3 regions of the Streptomyces sp. NPDC050560 genome follow, and region 1 is predicted to be linked to each of the others. Evidence: riboswitches for the same ligand, from Rfam matches in the RefSeq annotation. Region 1 holds a riboswitch; each other region holds the start of a gene.
What was found. Region 1 has a riboswitch for cobalamin ahead of ACIBIW_RS05745 (CbtB domain-containing protein). Riboswitches for the same ligand answer to the same signal wherever they lie in the genome.
Positions count from the first base shown of each region.

Region 1 (6,287 bases):
AGCAGGCCGTGGTGGCGGGCGACGCTGAACTCGGGGACGATCCAGATCACCTTGCGCAGGAAGTAGACGACGGCGCCGATGTCGCAGAACTCCATGCGCAGCCGCTCGTACCGCAGGTCGACGACGTCGAGCCCGGCCTCCTCGGCCTCCGCGCGCGCCGCCTGCGGCCTGCGCGGCATCTCCTCCGGCGCGGGCTGGGGGCCCCAGAAGTACTCCGTCAGCTCCCCGACGCTGCCGGGGCCCACCTGCTGGGACAGGTAGGTGCCCCCGGGGCGCAGCACCCGGGCGACCTCCCGCCACCACACGCGTACCGGATGGCGGCTCGTCACCAGCTCGAAGGCGCCGTCGGCGAAGGGCAGCGGCGGCTCGTCGGAGTCCGCCACCACCACCGCGCCCCTGGGGTGCAGCAGCGCCGTGGCGCGGGCGAGGTTGGGCGGCCAGGACTCGGTGGCGGCCATCAGCGGGGGCAGGTGCGGGACGCCCGCGAGCACCTCGCCGCCGCCGGTCTGGATGTCGAGCGCCGAGCGCACCCGCGCGAGCCGCTCGCCCATCAGCCGCTGGTAGCCCCAGGACGGCCGCTGCTCGGTGGCACGCCCGTCGAGCCAGGAGAAGTCCCAGCCGTCGACGGAGACCTCGTCGGCCTCCGCGACCAGTTCGTCAAAGGAACGCATGGGCCGCAAGCCTGGCATGCCGTGGCGCGGGGCGGCGCGCGAATATCGCGCCCGCGCGGAGGGTCCAGGGGAGGGCCGCGGCGCGGGCGGTGACCGGGGCCGACGCGGTGTCAGAGGGGGCTGCCGACCAGCGCGTTCCAGCGGCCCTCGCGGCCGGTGAGCACGGTCGCCGTCAGGGGGCGCACGTCCAGGCGCCAGAAGGCGGCGGCGGGCAGTTCGAGCGCCGTCACGAGGGCGGCCCGTACCACGTCGGGCTCGACGACGGCGAGCGCCCGCCCCGTCGGCAGGCCCGCGAGCCAGCCGGAGACCCGGGCGCACAGCGCGGTCAGCGGCTCGCCGCCCGGCGGCGCGAAGCCGGGCTCGGCGAGCCAACAGGACACGGCGGCGGGCTCCGCGGCGGCGAGCGCGTCGAGGGTCCTGCCCCGCCAGGCGCCCACGTCGCGGCCCGCGAGCGCGGGCAGTGGGGCGGCCTCAAGACCGAGGGCGGCGGCCGTCTCGGCGCAGCGCACGGTGCCGGAGGCCGCCGCGCGCCCGGCCGCCGGCAGACGGCACGCGGCGCGCTCTGCGGCGGCGCGGCCCTCCGGGGTGAGGGGGTGGCCGTCCTCGAAGGCGGCGGTGGCGAGCGCGGTGCTCGCGGCGGCGGAGACGAGGGTCACACGGGTGGTCAACGCGGGGCCTTCCTTGCCCAAAGCGGCCCGGATTCACCGGATTCGGGGGCCTCCCACCGGGGATGGCCGCGGGTGAGGCGGTCTTGGCCGGGTCGCGGGCGGGAGGTACGGTTCCGGTGATATTCGCGCGTCACGACGGAACCCGGTGCGAGACCGGGGCGGTCGCGCCACTGTATGCCCGGCCAAGGCCGGGCGAGCCAGACCCGTCGTCACGCCAAGGCTCCACCTATCGGGACGCGAGTTCCCCGCAGGAGGTCTCATCATGGCGCAGTCGTACGCCCCTCCGGCCACCGGCCGGGCCACCCCCGCCGAGGACAACCCGCCGCTGCGGCTCCCCGTCAGGGCGATACTGCCCTGGGCCGTCTTCGTCGGCGTACTGATGCTCGTACTGCTCTACTTCGTCGGCGCCGAGCAGGGCGCCACCTCACTCTTCTCCGGCACCGACATCCACGAGTGGGTGCACGACGGCCGGCATCTGCTCGGCTTCCCCTGCCACTGAGCGGGGGAAGGGTGAACTCCACCGCCGTCGGAAAGCTTCTGGTGCGCGGGATGCTCGCGGGGCTCGCCGCGGGTGTGCTCGCCTTCGTCGTCGCGTACCTCCTGGGTGAGCCGCGGGTCGACTCCGCGATCGCCTTCGAGGACGCGCACTCCCACGAACACGGGATGGAGGTCGTCAGCCGCTCCCTCCAGTCCACCGCCGGGCTCGCCACCGGCGTCCTGGTCTACGGGGTCGCCTTCGGCGGGATCGCGGCCCTCGCGTACTGCTTCGCGCTCGGCAGGCTCGGCCGCTTCGGGCCGCGGGCGACCGCGCTGCTGGTCGCCGGGGCCGGTTTCACCGCGGTCTACCTGGTGCCGTTCCTGAAGTACCCCGCCAACCCGCCGTCGGTCGGCGACCCCGGCACGATCGGCAGGCGCACCGCGCTCTACTTCCTGATGATGCTGCTCGGCGTGCTGCTCGCGCTGGGCTCCGTGGCCGTCGGCAGGCGGCTCGCGCCGCGGCTCGGCGCCTGGTACGCGACGCTGGCGGCGGGGGCGGGCTTCGTGGTCCTCGTCGGCCTCGCGTACGCGTTCCTGCCGTCGGTGAACGAGGTGCCCTCCGACTTCCCGGCGATGCTGCTGTGGCGGTTCCGGGTGGCGGCGCTCGCCATCCAGCTCGTGATGTGGGCCGGTTTCGGCCTCGTCTTCGCCACGCTCGCGGACCGGCTGCTGCGGCCCGCCGACCCCGACACGGCCCACGGCGGCGCGGCGGCCCCCGCGGGTGCCGAGGGCGCGGGGCGCGTCGAGGCGGCGGAGGGGAGGGCGGCGGGGTGAGGCGGGGCGCCCTGCCGTGCGGGGGAGGGCGCCGCCCCGCGCGGACCGGTGCCGGTATGCGCGGACGGGTGCCGGTGCCGGTACGCGCCGTGGTTCTAAGCCGCCCTGCGTGCCGGGGCCGCGTCGTGCCGTAGTACCAGGACCGCCGCGTCGTCGGCGTGGCCGACGGACTCGGCCATGCGCATCACCGCGCCCGCGAGGTCGTCGGGGTCCGCGTCCGGATGGCAGCCCACCACGCCGCGCACCCGTTCGAGACCTTCCTCAAGGGGATACGAGGGGCCCTCCACCACCCCGTCCGTGACCAGGACGAACGCCCCCGCGGCCGTCAGCCGGTGCCGGGTCACCGGGTACCGCGCGCCCGCCATCACACCCAGCGGCAGCCCGCCCTCGTCCTCCGCGATCCCCGAGCGGCCGTCGACCGTCGCCCACACCGACGGAACATGCCCGGCCCTGGCCCCCAGCAGCTCCCAGCCGACCGGGTCGAAACGGAAGAAACTGCATGTCGCGAAGAGTTCCAGGCCGACCGTGTGCAGCAGGTCGTTCGCCCGGGACAGGATCTCCCCCGGGTCGGTGACCGCGGTCGCCACCGCACGCAGCACGATCCGCACCTGCCCCATGAAGGCGGCGGCCTCCACGTCGTGGCCCTGGACGTCCCCGATGGAGAAGGCGTAGCTGTCGTCCGCCATCGGGAAGCCGTCGAACCAGTCGCCGCCGATGTCCAGGCCGTGCCGCGCGGGGGTGTAGCGGGCCGCGGTGCGCAGCCCGGGGGCGGCGGGCAGCTCGCTGGGCAGCATCACGTTCTGGAGTGCCTCCGCCAGCTCCACCCGGGCCTGCTGGAACTCGACGCGCTCCCTCGCCTGGGCCGTCAGGCTGTCGAGACGGCTCAGCAGGTCGTCGGCGCTCGCCGAACCTGTGCGACGGCGTCGCCAGGGCATGGGCCGCTCCGAAGCTCACCCGGGGCCCGCGGGCCCCGGTTCCTGCGGGGGGACGGTGGCGTAGGGCCTCCTGCGGAGGACGGTCGGGTACGGGTTGTTCCGGCGGGGTGCGCCGGGGCGCCGCGGGTGCGGACCGTGCCGGGGGCGTGGATCGCGTCGGCCGTGGCGACGGACGTGCGTGCGAGCGCCGCCTTTCATCCTAGGAAGGTCCCGGCCGTTCTGCCCGCCGGGACCGTGCGGGCCCGCCCCGCGGCGGTTGCGTCCCCCGGCGGACCTGCCGCGTGTCCTGGCCGCGGCGGGCGCCGACGCGGTATCTCATGACGGGGTGCGCAGCAGATCGGATTGGTGGTCGTGGCCCCTGCGATGGATCGTCCTCGCGGCGGCGTACTACGGGACGGGCCGTCTCGGCCTGCTGAAGCGGCTGACCATCGACGGAGTCGTCGTCACCCCGATGTGGCCGACGATGGGGGTGGCCCTCGCCGCGCTGCTGCTGTGGGGCGTGCGGATGTGGCCCGGGGTGCTGATGGGGGCGCTGTCGATCTATCTGACGGGGTCGCCCTTCAAGCCCGAGGGCATCGCGATCTCCGTGGGCAGCACCTGCGCCGTGCTGCTGTCCTGGTGGCTGCTGCGCAGGGTCGGCTTCAGGCCCCAGATGGACCGGCTGCGCGACGGGCTCTCGCTGGTGTTCCTCGGCGGCTTCGCCGGGATGGTGATCAGCGCCTCGGTAGGGGCGTCCCTCCAGGCGTACAAGGGCGGCATCCAGCCCGGCGGCTTCTGGGCGGTGTGGTCCGTGTGGTGGGCCGGGGACGTGCTCGGCGTGCTGCTCCTGACGCCGCTGCTGCTGATGCTCGTACGGGGCAGGGGCCTCGTGCCGGAGGAGCGCTCTCTCGGCCGGATGGTGGAGGCGACGCTGCTGGGCGCCGTGGTGCTCGTGGCGACGCCCCTCATCACGCTCACCGGCACCCGGCTGCTCTTCGTGATGTTCCCCATGGTGATCTGGAGCGCCCTGCGCTTCCGGATGCCGGGAGCCGCGCCGACGGTGCTGTACACCGCCATCCTGGTGACCGAGGCGGCGACGGACAGCCGCGGCCTCTTCTCGGTGCAGTCGGTGACCGAGCGCATGTGGTTCGTGCAGGCGTTCAACGGTTCTGCCGTGGTGACCTCGCTGCTGCTGTCCACCCTGGTCACCGAGCAGCTCAAGGTCAGGCTGCGGATCGAGCAGGTCTGCTTCGAGCTGGCCGAGGTCGTCGACTACCTCACTCCGGGCGCCTCCGTCGCGCACTGGCCGCTGCGCGACGAGGCCACGCGGCGCGGCAGCACGGAGCTGTGAGGCACGCGAAGAGGGCAGTCGCGGGGTGCGACTGCCCTCTCGGGGGTGCCCGGTGCCGGTGCGGGGCGGCGGTGGGTGAGCGGCCCGCCCGCCGGGGGCTCAGGCGGCCACCGCCACCGCCGACACGGCCGGGGTGTGCAGCGCCCGCCGGGTGGTGACGAGCCCGGTCACCAGGGTCGCCGCGGCGCCGATGCCCGCGACCGCCAGCCAGATCCCGGGGCCCTGGTCCGGCAGCGTGGCGTCGGTGCGGACCATCGTGAAGGGGATGATCCCGGCCAGTGCCGCGACGGTCCCGAAGAAGAGCCCGGTCACGCTGAGGACGACACCCTCGGTGGCGACGGTGGCGAGCACCTGCCGCGGGGTGGACCCGGCGAGCCGCTGGCGTCCGAACTCGGGGCCGCGGTACGAGGTCGCCGCGTACAGGCTGTTGATCAGCATCAGGCAGGCGAAGGCGGCGATGATGCCGACCACGACCAGGTTCAGGGTCTGGAGGTTCTTGTCCTCGGTGGTCTGGGTGACCCCGGCCGCGTCGAGGGCGGAGTTCTCGACACCCTGCATGTAGAGGGTGGCGGTGGCCACCGCGGTGAACATGATCAGCGGCATCAGGATGCCGGAGAGCTGGGCGGCGCGCTTGCGCATGTTCTCCACCGCCATATAGCCGCCCGCCCCGGCCAGGGCCGCGATCGGCCTGCCGAGGCGCCCGAGGAGCGAGCGCAGCAGCGCGGGGGAGAGCGTGGCGAAGCCGACGGAGATCAGGATCGCGCCGTACGCGGGCGACGCCATCAGGCCGGGCTCGTCGGCGTCCATCGCGAAGGTGGTGGTGACCCCGCCGACCCCGGCGATCAGCGCGAGGGCGCCGCCGACGGTGCGCAGCCGGGTCCGCGGCGCCCGGCCGCCCGCCTCGGCCCTGGTGGCCCTGCGGACCGCGAGGAACGCGGCGCCGATCCCGGCGACCAGGTTCGTCAGCAGGCCCGCCGTCAGGGCGAAGGAGCCGAAGGTGTACGAGACGCCGTCGGAGATCTGCCCGCTGTCCTTGAACATGTCGAGCAGGACCCGGCCGCCGAGCATGGCGGGGCCGATCGCGAGCACGGTGCCGAGCAGCGCCACCAGGGCGGCCTCCCCGACGACCATCCGCTTGATCTGCGCCGGGGTGGCGCCGGTGCTGCGCAGCAGGTGCATCTCCGAGGCGCGCTGGCGGACGTTGATGGTGAGGGTGGAGGCGATCGCGAAGAACACGAGGAGGGTGCCGTAGCCGCCGACGACGGTCGAGATGGTCGTCAGGCTGTCGGCGCTCGCCTTGTCGACGCCCGCGGCGCCCGCGGTGTCGCGCAGGGAGTTGAAGGTCATGGTGACCCCGGCGCCGAGGAACGCC
Region 1 is NZ_JBITGT010000002.1:229,243-235,529, forward strand. It holds gene ACIBIW_RS05735 (class I SAM-dependent methyltransferase) at 1-671, opposite strand, end outside; gene ACIBIW_RS05740 (histidine phosphatase family protein) at 782-1,339, opposite strand; cobalamin riboswitch at 1,440-1,565, shown strand; gene ACIBIW_RS05745 (CbtB domain-containing protein) at 1,602-1,838, shown strand; gene ACIBIW_RS05750 (CbtA family protein) at 1,850-2,650, shown strand; gene ACIBIW_RS05755 (PP2C family protein-serine/threonine phosphatase) at 2,746-3,585, opposite strand; gene ACIBIW_RS05760 (MASE1 domain-containing protein) at 3,911-4,915, shown strand; gene ACIBIW_RS05765 (FtsX-like permease family protein) at 5,015-6,287, opposite strand, start outside.

Region 2 (6,287 bases), on a different contig from region 1:
TAGGCGCGCAGCCGGTCGGCGATCAGGAGGGCCAGCGCGGTGTGGCGGCCCTCCTCGGCGCACCGGGCGACGGCGGCGACCAGATCCGGCAGCCAGGTGCCCAGCCAGTCGCTCGCCCGCGCCACGTCACCGTCGAACACCGGTACCGGCGCCGTCGCCTGCGCGGACGGCGCGCCCAGCACGAACCAGTTGGAGTGCACGGACCGCACCGCGCTGCCCGCGGTGTGCAGGTACCAGACGAGGAGCCGTTCCAGGGCGGCGTCGAGTTCGGCGGCCGGCTCCTCGGCGGCGGCGCGCTCGGCGGCGTACTCCCGCAGCAGGTCGTGGGCGCGGTAGCGGCCCGGTGTCTCCTCCTCCAGCAGATGCAGCGCCGCGAGCGAGGCCAGCGCGGCACGGGCCCCGGCGGCATCGCCACCGGTGAGCGCCGCCGCGTCCGCCGCCCCCGCGCGGCCCCCCGGCACCAGGCTGAACAGCCGGAAGAGCCGGGCCTCCGCGGCGTCCAGCTCGCGGTACGACCACGAGAACACGGTGCGCGGATCGCTCGCCGGGTCGTCGGCGACCGCGAGGGCGTCGAGCCCCGCGGCGTCCTCGGCGAGCGTGTCCGCGAAGTGGGCGAGCGAGGCGTCCGGGTGCCGCGACACCAGCTCCGCGACGACCCGCAGCGCGAGCGGCAGCCGCCCGCAGATGTCGGCGAGCCGCCGCACCGCCTCCGGCTCGGCCGCCGCGCGCCCTGCGCCCACCGCGTCCGCGAGCATGGTGCGGGCCTCGTCCGTGGACATCTCGCCCAGCGGCACGGACCGCGCCCCCTCCCTGATGGTCAGCCCGCTCAGCCGGTTGCGGCTGGTGACGACGGCGGTGCCGCCCGGGCCCGGCAGCAGCGGCCTGACCTGCTGGACGTCGCGGGCGTTGTCGAGAATGAGCAGCACCCCGCGCCCCGCGAGGACCTCGGGCAGCAGCACACGGCGCTCGTCCGTCCCGGCGGGGATGCGGTCGCGGTGCACCCCGAGCGCGGACAGCAGCACCCCGAGCGCGTGGTGCGGGGTGAGCGGGGTGCCGGGCCCGTAACCGCGCAGGTCGATAGGGAGTTGGCCGCCGGGGAAGCGGGCGGCCGCGCGGTGCGCCCACCGCACGGCGAGGCTGGTCTTGCCCGCGCCCCCGATGCCGTGCACCACGACGATCGCGGCCCGCCCCGCGCCGTCCGCCACCTCCGCGGCGGCGTCAAGGACGGCAAGCTCGCGCTCCCGGCCCACGAACCCGTCGAGCGCGGGCGGCAGCCTGCGGACCACCTGCGGCCCGCCCCCGCCCGCGGCGGTCCCGGCGCTCCCGCCGTGCCGTGCCGCCGCGGCAGGTGCGGGATCGGTGTGCGCGCCCGCGCGCAGCAGCTCCTGGTGCACGGCGCGCAGCTCCGCCGAGGGCAGCGTGCCCAGCTCGTCGTCGAGGAGCCGGCGCACCGTCTCGTACGCGTCGAGGGCCTCGGCCTGCCGGCCCGCGGCGCCCAGCGCGGCGAGCAGCCGCCGCCACAGCGACTCCCGCAGCGGATGGCGCGCGGTCAGCTCGCGCAGGGAGGCGATCAGCTCGCCGTGCGGGCCGGGCCGCAGCCGCAGTTCGAGATCGGCGCGGCGCTCGACGGCGCCGAGACGGCGCTCGGTGAGGCCGCCCGCGAACTCGGCCTCCGTCACCGCCGACCCGGCGTCCACCAGCGGATCGCCACGCCACAGCGCCAGCGCCGCCACGATGCGCTCGTGCGCCTCCGCGTCGTCCGCCGCGCCGGACGCGGCGTCCAGCAGGCCCTGGAAACGCAGCACGTCCACCCGCTCGGGCGGGACGCCGAGCCGGTACCCCGCGGGGGCGGTGTGCAGACACTCCTCGCCGACCAGTGCGCGCAGCCGGTACACCAGGGTGAAGAGGCTGGCCCGCACGTGCACCGGCGGCTCGTCGCCCCACACCGCGTGGGCCAGGGTGTCCAGCGGGACCGTACGGCCCGCCCGCAGCGCCAGCGCGCTCAGCAGCGCCCGCTGCCGGGCGGACGCCACCCGGACCCGTTCGCCGTCCCTGCGCACGGTGAACGGCCCGAGAACATCGATTTCCAGCCCGGCCATGACCTTCCCCGCCCGTTCCCCCGCGCATGGCCGTACCACAGGGAGTGTGGGGCTCCCCTCCGCCCGCCGGGGACGCCATCTTGATTCAGCCAAGCCCCAGGTGGCAAGCCCGGTCCCGGCCACGGCCGGGGTGGAACACGCCGCCGCGTTGCACCCCACGCCCCGCATGTCAACGCTGTGGTGCACATCACCCCCCGATCGGGGCAGGTGCCCCACCGGGCACCAGGGGGGCCGTAGGGTTGCCGGTGCAGCAGGTTCGCCCCGTCAGCCGGACGGGGTGTCGTAAGAGGGAACCCGGTGGGAATCCGGGACTGCCCCGCAGCGGTGAGTGGGAACGACCGCCGTCATACGCACTGGGCCCTGGAGGGCCTGGGAAGCGACGGCCAGTAGGTGTTCTCCCCAGGAGGAGGACGCGCCCGCGAGTCCGAAGACCTGCCCGCTGCCCGTGCGCGACGATTCACGCGCGGACATCCCGGTGACCCCGAGGGCGGGTCGGCGAACCCACAGGCGGACCCGCACGGCCGGGCCGCCAGGACGGCCACCCTTCGCGCCCCCGTGTCCCCCGGGACCCCAGGGACTCATCTCGCGAAGGAGATCTCCGTGACCAGCAAGCCCCCGACGACCACGGCGGCACGGGCCACCGTGTACGGCTACCCGCGCCAGGGCCCCGATCGGGAACTGAAGAAGGCGATCGAGGGTTACTGGAAGGGCCGCGTCAGCGCCGAAGCCCTCCACACCACCGGCGCGGAACTGCGCGCCGCCAACTGGCGCCGACTGGTGGACGACGGCGTCGACGAGGTCCCGACCGGCGACTTCTCCTACTACGACCACATGCTGGACACCACCGTCACGGTGGGCGCCGTCCCCGAGCGGCACCGCGAGGCGTTCGCCGCCGACCCCCTCGACGGCTACTTCGCGATGGCCCGCGGCACCCAGGACGTCGCACCCCTGGAGATGACCAAGTGGTTCGACACCAACTACCACTACCTCGTGCCCGAACTGGGTCCCGACACCGTCTTCACCGCCGACTCGGCCCGGCAGGTCGCGGAGCTGACCGAGGCCCGCGCCCTGGGCCTCGACGCCCGCCCGGTGCTCGTCGGCCCCGTCACCTACCTGCTGCTCGCCAAGCCCGCCCCCGGCGCCCCCGCCGACTTCGACCCCCTCACCCTCCTGGACCGGCTGCTGCCCGTGTACGCCGAGATCCTGGCGGACCTGCGCGCGGCCGGGGCCCGCTGGGCGCAGCTCGACGAGCCCGCACTCGTCCAGGACCGCACCCCCGCGGAGCTGGCCGCGCTCGCACACGCCTACCGTGACCTCGGCGCCCGCACCGACCGGCCGGAACTGCTGGTCGCGACCTACTTCGGCCGCCTCGGCGACGCCCTGCCCGTGCTCGCCAAGGCACCCGTCGAGGGTCTTGCCATCGACTTCACCGAGACCGGTGAGGACAACCTCGCCGCCCTCGCCGCCGCGGGCGGCCTCCCCGGCAGGCGTCTTGTCGCCGGGGTCGTGAACGGCCGCAACGTCTGGGTCAACGACCTGGTCAAGTCCCTCACCACGCTCGGCGTCCTGCTCGGCCTCGCGGACCGCGTCGACGTCTCCGTCTCCTGCTCCCTGCTCCACGTCCCCCTCGACACCGCCGCCGAGCCCGACATCGACCCAGGGGTGCTGCGCTGGCTGTCCTTCGCCCGCCAGAAGACCGCCGAGGCCGCCACCCTCGCCAAGGGCCTCACCCACGGCGTCGACGCGATCGACGGCGCACTCACGGCGAACAGGAGCGCCCTCGCCTCCCGGCTGGAGTCCCCCCTCACCCGCGACCCCGCCGTACGCGCCCGCGCCGAGGCGATCACCGGCGCTGACACCCGCCGCGCCCGCCCCTACGCGGCCCGCGCCGCCGCCCAGCGCGCCCGCCTCGGCCTGCCCCTGCTGCCGACCACCACCATCGGCTCCTTCCCGCAGACCGGCGCGCTGCGCGCCGCCCGCGCCGACCTGCGCGCAGGACGCACCGACACCGCGGGCTACGAGGAGCGCGTCGCGGCCGAGATCCGGGACGTCATCGCCTTCCAGGAGCGGACGGGGCTCGACGTCCTCGTGCACGGCGAGCCGGAGCGCAACGACATGGTGCAGTACTTCGCCGAACGCCTCACCGGATACCTGGCCACACAGCAGGGCTGGGTGCAGTCGTACGGCACCCGGTACGTGCGCCCGCCGATCCTCGCCGGGGACGTGTCACGGCCGCAGCCGATGACGGTGCGCTGGACGACGTACGCCCAGTCCCTGACCGACCGGCCCGTCAAGGGCATGCTCACCGGGCCCGTCACCATGCTCGCCTGGTCCTTCGTCCGCGACGACCAGCCGCTCGGCGACACCGCGCGCCAGGTCGCCCTCGCACTGCGCGACGAGGTGGGCGACCTGGAGGCGGCGGGCACCTCCATCATCCAGGTCGACGAGCCCGCACTGCGCGAGACCCTGCCGCTGCGCGCCGCCGACCGGCCCGGCTACCTGGCCTGGGCCACCGAGGCGTTCCGCCTCGCCACCTCGGGCGTACGCGCCGACACCCAGGTCCACACCCACATGTGCTACGCCGAGTTCGGCGACATCGTGCAGGCGATCGACGACCTCGACGCCGACGTCATCAGCCTCGAAGCCGCCCGCTCCCACATGCAGGTGGCACGGGAACTCGCCGCCCACGGCTACCCACGCGAGGCAGGACCGGGTGTCTACGACATCCACTCGCCCCGCGTGCCGAGCCCCGAGGAGGCCGCCGAGCTGCTGCGCACCGGCCTCGGCGCCATCCCGGCCGAGCGGCTGTGGGTCAACCCGGACTGCGGTCTGAAGACCCGCGGCTGGCCCGAGACCAGGGCCTCCCTGGCGAACCTGGTCGCCGCCGCCCGCACCGTCCGCGACGAACTGGACGGCCCGACGGCGCCCTGACCCGCACCCCGCCGCCCGGCGGACCGCCCGTGCTGGCGGCCCGCCGGGCGCCCCGCCTACGCTGGGCCGGGCCGGGCACCCGTCGCGGCCCGCGCGAGCGAGAGGACCGGGACGCCGTGACCCAGCACCATGCCCCCGAGGCCGCAGCGGACACCGGGGTCGTCGTCGCCGGAGGCGGGCCCGTGGGCCTGCTGGCCGCCGCGGAACTGGCCCGCTTCGGGGCCCGGGTGCTCGTCGTGGAGCCGCTGGAGCGGATCGCGCGGCGCCCCAAGGCGGGCACCGTGCACGCCCGCGCCGTACAGAGCCTCGTACGGCGCGGCTACCTCCGCGGTGTGGAGGGGCTGTGGCCGAAGGACACCGCGTCCGCCTTCCACTACGCGGGGATGCCGCTGCTGCGCATCACCACCGAGCCCGGGGAGCCCACCGCCCTCCTCAAGCGCGCCCAGGCCGATCTGGAGGCGGAGTTCGAGCGCCGCCTGCTGCGCCACGGCGGCCGGGTCCTGCGCGGCCACCGGGTGACGGGCGTGCGCCAGGACGCGACGGGCGTGGACGTCACCGTCGAGGGCGCCGGGGCCCGCACCCTGCGCGCCCGCTACCTCGTCGGCGCCGACGGCGCGCACGGCCGCGTCGCCGGGCTCGCCGGGATCACCGCGCGCACCGACCCGCCCACCGTCTCCGCGATGATGGGGCTCGCCCGCCGGGTCGGCCCCGAACCCCTGCCGCCCGGCTGGCACCGCACCCCGCGTGGCTGGGCCGTGGTGCGGCCCCTCGCCGACGGCGGCGCCCTCGTCCGCACCCTCGACACCGGCCACCCGCCCGTCGGCCGTGACACCGCCGAGCCCACCGCGGCCGACCTCGCCGCCGAGGTGTCCCGGGTCCTCGGCCGGCCGACGACGCTCGACGACGTCCCCCACGCCTCCCGGTTCAGCGACCTCACGCGTGTCGCCGACCGCTTCAGGCTCGGCCGGGTGCTGCTCGCGGGCGACGCCGCCCATCTGCACTTCCCCATCGGCGGCCAGGGCATGAGCAACGGGGTCCTCGACGCGCTGAACCTCGCCTGGAAGCTGGCACGCGTCCTCGACGGCGTGGCCGACGACGGCCTTCTCGACACCTACGAGTCCGAGCGCAGGCCCCCCGCGCTCCGTGTCGTCGAGGACACCCGCGCCCAGCTCGCCCTGATGCGCGAGGGCGTCGAACCCGACGCGCTGCGCGCCCGGTTCACCGCCCTGCTGGCCGTGCCGGGCGCCCAGGAGACCG
Region 2 is NZ_JBITGT010000003.1:252,097-258,383, forward strand. It holds gene ACIBIW_RS08555 (AfsR/SARP family transcriptional regulator) at 1-2,099, opposite strand, end outside; cobalamin riboswitch at 2,335-2,554, shown strand; gene metE (5-methyltetrahydropteroyltriglutamate--homocysteine S-methyltransferase) at 2,700-5,030, shown strand; gene ACIBIW_RS08565 (FAD-dependent monooxygenase) at 5,147-6,287, shown strand, end outside.
Region 2: linked by a shared signal. The riboswitch ahead of metE (5-methyltetrahydropteroyltriglutamate--homocysteine S-methyltransferase) and the one ahead of ACIBIW_RS05745 (CbtB domain-containing protein) in region 1 are both predicted to bind cobalamin.

Region 3 (6,287 bases), on a different contig from region 1:
TCGACCCAACTGGCGAGCAGCCCCTGCCTGTCGAGTCCGGCGAGCCAGGCGCCCGCCACCAGGCGCTCCGGGACACCGGCCCTGCGGGCGACGAAGCGGCGCATGTCCCCCAGGTGCGCCTCGTTGGTGTGGGCGACGAGACGCCCGGCCCAGTCGGCGAGCGCGTCGGGGCAGGTGCGTACGTAGTCGTCCGGCGGCACCTCGTGGCGCAGCGCGGAGGCGCCGCCGGGCGCGGCGGTCTCCAGGTGGATGCGGTCGGTGGCCAGCAGCACGGCGGCGACCGGCCGGCCCCCGCCGTGGCCGCGCCCGATCAGTTCGAGGCGGCCGGTGAGGACGACCGCCACCTCGCCGTGGCCCGGACCGCCGCCGCGGACCGTGAGCGTGGCGAGCTCCAGTCTGCGCGCCGCGTCGGCCACCCTGGAGCCCAGGTCGCACCAGAACACCGGCCAGCCGTTGTCGTCCTGGATCGCCACCACCGCGGCGTCCGTGCCGGGCTCGCCGCCGAGGACGCGGAGCACCGCGCGCTCCGCGCCGCCGACGGTCTCCCGCGCGAGCATCGCCAGCTCATGGGCTTCTGTCGTCATCGACCACTCTCCACCGATCCACCTCCGGACATCCCCCACTACCACTAAGGCAAGGCTTACCTTAGTTTCCATGGGCGATTTCCGAAAGCACCACCCGGCGAACCGCGCCGCCGCTCAGAACTCGTCGTCGAGACTGACCGAGCCCTCCACGGCGACCTGGTAGGCCGAGGCGCGGCGCTCGAAGAAGTTGGTCAGCTCCTGGACGTTCTGGAGTTCCATGAAGGTGAACGGGTTGCGGGAGCCGTAGCGGACCGGCAGGCCGAGGCGGGCGAGCCGCTGGTCGGCCACGCACTCCAGATAGGCGCGCATGGACTCGGTGTTCATGCCGGGCATGCCGTCCCCGCACAGGTCGCGGGCGAACTGCAACTCCGCCTCGACGGCCTCCTCCAGCATCGCGGTGACCCTCCTGCCCAGCTCCTCGTCGAAGAGGTCGGGCTCCTCCTGCCGCACCGTGTCGACGACCGAGAAGGCGAAGTCCATGTGCATGGACTCGTCCCTGAAGACCCAGTTGGTGCCGGTGGCCAGGCCGTGCAGCAGGCCGCGGGAGCGGAACCAGTACACGTAGGCGAAGGCACCGTAGAAGAAGAGCCCCTCGATGCAGGCGGCGAAGCAGATCAGGTTGAGCAGGAAGCGGCGGCGGTCGTCCTTGGTGCGCAGCCGGTCGATGTCCTCCACGGAGTCCATCCAGCGGAAGCAGAACTCGGCCTTCTCCCGGATCGAGGGGATGTTCTCGACGGCGGCGAACGCGGCGTTGCGCTCCTCGGGGTCGGGCAGGTACGTGTCGAGCAGCGTCAGGTAGAACTGGACGTGGACGGCCTCCTCGAAGAGCTGGCGGGACAGGTAGAGCCTGGCCTCCGGGGAGTTGACGTGCCGGTAGAGGGTGAGGACGAGGTTGTTGGCGACGATCGAGTCACCGGTGGCGAAGAACGCGACCAGACGGCCGATCAGATGCTGTTCGCCCGGGGAGAGCCGGGCGAGGTCGGCGACGTCGGAGTGCAGGTCGACCTCCTCCACCGTCCAGGTGTTCTTGATGGCGTCCCGGTAGCGCTCGTAGAACTCCGGGTAGCGCATGGGCCGCAGGGTCAGCTCGAAGCCGGGGTCGAGCAGGTTCTTCACGGCGGTGCGGGTGGTCACTGGCATGCCTCGCAGGACTCGGGGTTCTCCAGGGAGCAGGCGACGGCCTCCGCCTCCGGCGGGGCGGCCGCGGGTGCGGCGTCCGGCGGCGGTGCCGCCGAGCGCGCGGACTGGGCGATCCTGGTGGCCGGCCGGGAGCGCAGGTAGTAGGTGGTCTTCAGGCCGCGGCGCCACGCGTACGCGTACATCGAGCTGAGCTTGCCGATGGTGGGCGAGGCCATGAACAGGTTGAGCGACTGGCTCTGGTCGAGGTACGGGGCGCGGGCGGCGGCCATCTCGATCAGCGCGCGCTGCGGCAGCTCCCAGGCGGTGCGGTACAGCTCGCGCACGTCGGCGGGGAGCCCTTCCATGTCCCGTACCGAGCCGTTGGACTCGCGCAGCAGTTGCCTGGTGTGCTCGTCCCACCTGCCGAGCCGCTTCAGCTCGGCCACCAGGGAGGTGTTCACCTGAAGGAACTCTCCGCTCAGGGTCTCGCGCTTGAACAGGTTGGACACCTGCGGCTCGACGCACTCGTGGACGCCCGCGATGGAGGCGATGGTGGCGGTGGGCGCGATGGCGAGCAGCAGCGAGTTGCGCAGCCCCGTGGCGGCGATCCTGGCCCGCAGCGCGGCCCACCGCTCGGGCCAGGTCACGGACGGCGGGTAGTGGTCCGGGTGCAGGACGCCGCGGGCGGCGCGGGTGGCGGACCAGGCCGGGTGGGGGCCGTGCCGCTCGGCGAGGTCGCAGGACGCCTCGTAGGCCGCGAGCATGATCCGCTCGGCGATCCGGGTGGACAGGGCGAGGGCGCCGGGCGAGTCGAAGGGCAGCCGCAGCGCGAAGAACACGTCCTGGAGGCCCATCGCGCCGAGGCCCACGGGGCGCCAGCGGGCGTTGGAGGACGCGGCCTCGGGGGTGGGGTAGAAGTTGGTGTCGACCACGCGGTCGAGGAAGACCACCGCGGTGCGCACGGCCCGGTCGAGGCGGTCCCAGTCGACGGCCAGGGCGGGGTCGGCCGTCTCCCCGGCGCGGGCGTCGTCGGTGAGGAAGGCGGCGAGGTTGACCGAGCCGAGGTTGCACACCGCGGTCTCGCCGTCGTCGGTGACTTCCAGGATCTCGGTGCAGAGGTTCGACGAGTGGATGACGCGGCCCGGCTCCGCGGTCTGGTTGCCGGTGCGGTTGGCGGCGTCCTTGAAGGTCATCCAGCCGTTGCCGGTCTGTGCGAGGGTGCGCATCATCCGGGCGTAGAGGGTACGGGCGGGCAGCCGCCTGACGGCGAGCCCGCGCTCCTCGGCCGCGCGGTAGGCGGCGTCGAACTCCTCGCCCCACAGGTCGGTCAGCTCCGGCACGTCGGAAGGGGAGAACAGCGACCACTCGGTGTCGGCCTCGACGCGGCGCATGAACTCGTCCGGAATCCAGTGCGCCAGGTTGAGGTTGTGGGTGCGGCGCGCCTCCTCGCCCGTGTTGTCGCGCAGTTCGAGGAACTCCTCGATGTCCGCGTGCCAGGTCTCCAGGTAGACGCAGGCCGCGCCCTTGCGGCGGCCCCCCTGGTTGACGGCGGCCACCGAGGCGTCCAGCGTGCGCAGGAAGGGCACGATGCCGCCCGAGTGCCCGTTGGTGCCGTGGATCAGGGAGCCGCGCGAGCGCACCCTGGTGTACGGGATGCCGATGCCGCCCGCGTGCTTCGAGAGCCTGGCGACCTGGTGGTAGCGCTCGTAGATGGAGTCGAGCCGGTCCTGCGGGGAGTCCAGCAGATAGCAGGAGGACATCTGGGGGTGCCGGGTGCCCGAGTTGAACAGCGTCGGCGAACTGGGCAGGTATTCGAGGCGGTTCATCAGCCCGTACAGCTCGGCCACCTCGTCGGCCGCGGCGGCGCCGCCGTCCTTCGCGAGCCCGCACGCCACCCTGAGCAGGAAGTGCTGGGGCGCCTCGACGACCTGACGGGTCGTCGGGTGGCGCAGCAGATAGCGGCTGTGCAGCGTGCGCAGCCCGAAGTAGCCGAAGCGGTCGTCGTGGGCGGGGTCGGCGAGCGTGTCGAGCCGTGCGGCGTGCGCGCGGACGAAGCCCGCGGTGGCGTCCGCGATCAGGCCCTCGCGGTGGCCGACCGCGACGGACGCGGAGAACGAGACGGCGCCCTGCCCCGCGGCCTCCGCGGCGATGTCGTGCGCGAGCAGCCTGGCGGCGACGCGGGAGTACTGCGGGTCCTCGGCGATGAGCCCGGCGGCGGCCTCGGTGGCGAGCGCGCGCAGTTCCGCCTCGTCGGGGGCGGCGCCCGCGCCGCGCAGCGCGGCGGCCACGATCCGGTCCCCGTCGGTGTCGCGGAGGCCGGTGCACGCCTCGGCCACGGCGCGCGCGAGGGCGTCTGCGGGGCCGGTGCCGGGCGGTGCGGTGCGCGCGGTGGCGGGGGCCGCGGGCGCGATGGTCATGTGTGCTCTCCCTCGTACGACGGCCGTGGGAGGGCAGGGGGGTACGCGGGAACGCCGCGGCACGCCCGCCGACCCATCCCACGGGGCCCGGACTCGACGGCACCCGCGGCCGGGGCCGACGGGTGCGCTGCCGGCAGGCGACCGGACTCGCGGGCATGCGTGAGCATGCCCGCTCACCGTTGCGGGACAGTCCCGGACTCGCACCGGGTTCCCCTGCGGCGGCAGCGATCAGAGCATACATCTGGTGGGTGCTTATCCAAGCAACCCCCAGATATTGTGTCGCCGGGGGCCGGTCCGGTCGTAGGCCCGGCCCCCGGCCGCGCTCACTTCACCGCACGGTAGGCCGCGCCCGCCTTCGTGGCCCGGGTGCCGCGGTAGAGACCCGTGCCGTCGCCGCGGCTGGTGGAGAGGGTGAACCAGGCGTACCGCTTGACGTACGGCAGGGAGCGCAGCATCGCCGTCGACTTCTTGACGAACGCCGCCTGTTGGGCCTGGGTGGGGTAGCGGGCGGTGCCGGACGAGAAGTCCGTCAGGGCGTACTCGGTGAGCCAGACCGGCTTGTGGTAGCGGTTGTGGACGGCGGCCAGGTAGCCGCGCAGTTGGCCGGTGGCGCGCTGGGCGTCGAAGTCGCCTCCGTACCAGTGCAGGGGGATGAAGTCGACCTTGTAGTGGCGGGAGGCGGCGCCCTTCATGAAGCGGTCGAGCCAGCCGCCGGGGGTGTCGCCGCCGGTGGCCACGGAGGGGGCGCCGAGCCGCAGCCCGGTCGACTGGAGCCGGGGCCAGAGGTCGAGCGCCCGGTTCACGGTCATGTTGGCCTGGTCGCCCCGGTCGGGCTCGTTGAAGCCGAGGAGCGTTTTGCCCTGCTTCTTGGCCCGGGCCAGTTCCGCCTTGGTCACCGAGCCCGCGTCATGGATCATCGGCACGAACTCGACGCCGCGCGGCGCCTTGATGCCGAGCCTGCCCGACGACCAGGTGTAGAACCAGCCCGCCCGGGAGTTGGTGAGCGCCTTGCTGACGCCCTGGAACTGCCAGGCGCTGACGCCCTTCTTCGTCCCCGCGGCGGCCGTGGCGGCCGTGGCGGCGGGCGGGTGCGTGCCGGGTGCGTGGGCGGGGGCCGCGGCGCCCTGGCCCGCGGCGGCGAGCAGCGCGCCGAGCGCGAGCGGCACGGCGGCGAGGCGCGTGGTGTGTCGCATCGGGTCTCCTCTCAGCAGCTCAGGTGCTTGCCGGGGGCCGCGCCGAGCATCCTGGCGGCCTTCTTGTACCGGGCGACACGGTCGCGCACCTGGGCGGGGTTGCGGCCGTCGCACTCGACGGCGCCGTTGATGCTGCGGATCGTCTGTCCGAAGCCGCCGCCCGCGGTCATCGCGTGGTGGGAGGTCATGGTGCCGGGGCCCGACTGGGTCATCCAGTACCAGAGCGCGAGCTTCCAGGTCACGGCGGGCTTCTGGGCCGCGAGGTTCGGGTGGTGCAGCAGATCGGTGTGGAACGCGTCGCCCGCCGCCTTGTAGTTGTAGTTCCAACTGATCTGGAGGGGGCCGCGGCCGTGGTACGCGGAGCGGCCCGCCGGGCAGCCGTACGGCTCGGCGGCGCAGTAGGTGGGCCAGGCGGCCTTGTTCTGCTCGTTGACGTAGATGAGCCCGCTGGTCTCGTGTCCCGCGTTGGCCAGGAAGGCGGCGGCCTCGCGCTTCCTGGTGGCGGCGGTGCCGGTGTGCGCGAACGCGGGGAACGCCTTGGCGGCCTTGACCAGGCCGTCATAGCTGTAGAGCTTCTTGTGCCTCGGGAACATCGTGTTGTACTGCGCCTTGCTCACGACGAGGCCGGCGCGCTGCGCGGGGGCGGCCGACGCGGCGGCGGTGGCGAGTCCGCTCGCGGTCGCCGCCAGGGCGAGGGCGGTCAGCGCGGCCTGGACGGCGCGTGCTCTTGGCATGGTGGGGGCTCCTTGGGTCACTACGGCGAGGTCCTGGTTCTCAGAGCTTCGCGCCGAAGTCCTGTGTCCAGTACGTCCCGTACCTGGTGCCGCTCTTCTTGGCGTAGCCGACGCCTATGTGCTTGAGGGAGCAGTTGAGGATGTTGGCGCGGTGGCCGGGGGAGTTCATCCAGCCCTTGACGACCGCCTTCGGGGTCTGCTGCCCGCCGGCGACGTTCTCGGCGAGCGCGCGCCAGCCGG
Region 3 is NZ_JBITGT010000005.1:107,815-114,101, reverse strand. It holds gene ACIBIW_RS12730 (DUF2470 domain-containing protein) at 1-584, opposite strand, end outside; gene ACIBIW_RS12725 (ribonucleotide-diphosphate reductase subunit beta) at 699-1,724, opposite strand; gene ACIBIW_RS12720 (ribonucleoside-diphosphate reductase subunit alpha) at 1,715-4,120, opposite strand; cobalamin riboswitch at 4,235-4,365, opposite strand; gene ACIBIW_RS12715 (glycoside hydrolase family protein) at 4,444-5,313, opposite strand; gene ACIBIW_RS12710 (chitinase) at 5,325-6,047, opposite strand; gene ACIBIW_RS12705 (CAP domain-containing protein) at 6,088-6,287, opposite strand, start outside.
Region 3: linked by a shared signal. The riboswitch ahead of ACIBIW_RS12720 (ribonucleoside-diphosphate reductase subunit alpha) and the one ahead of ACIBIW_RS05745 (CbtB domain-containing protein) in region 1 are both predicted to bind cobalamin.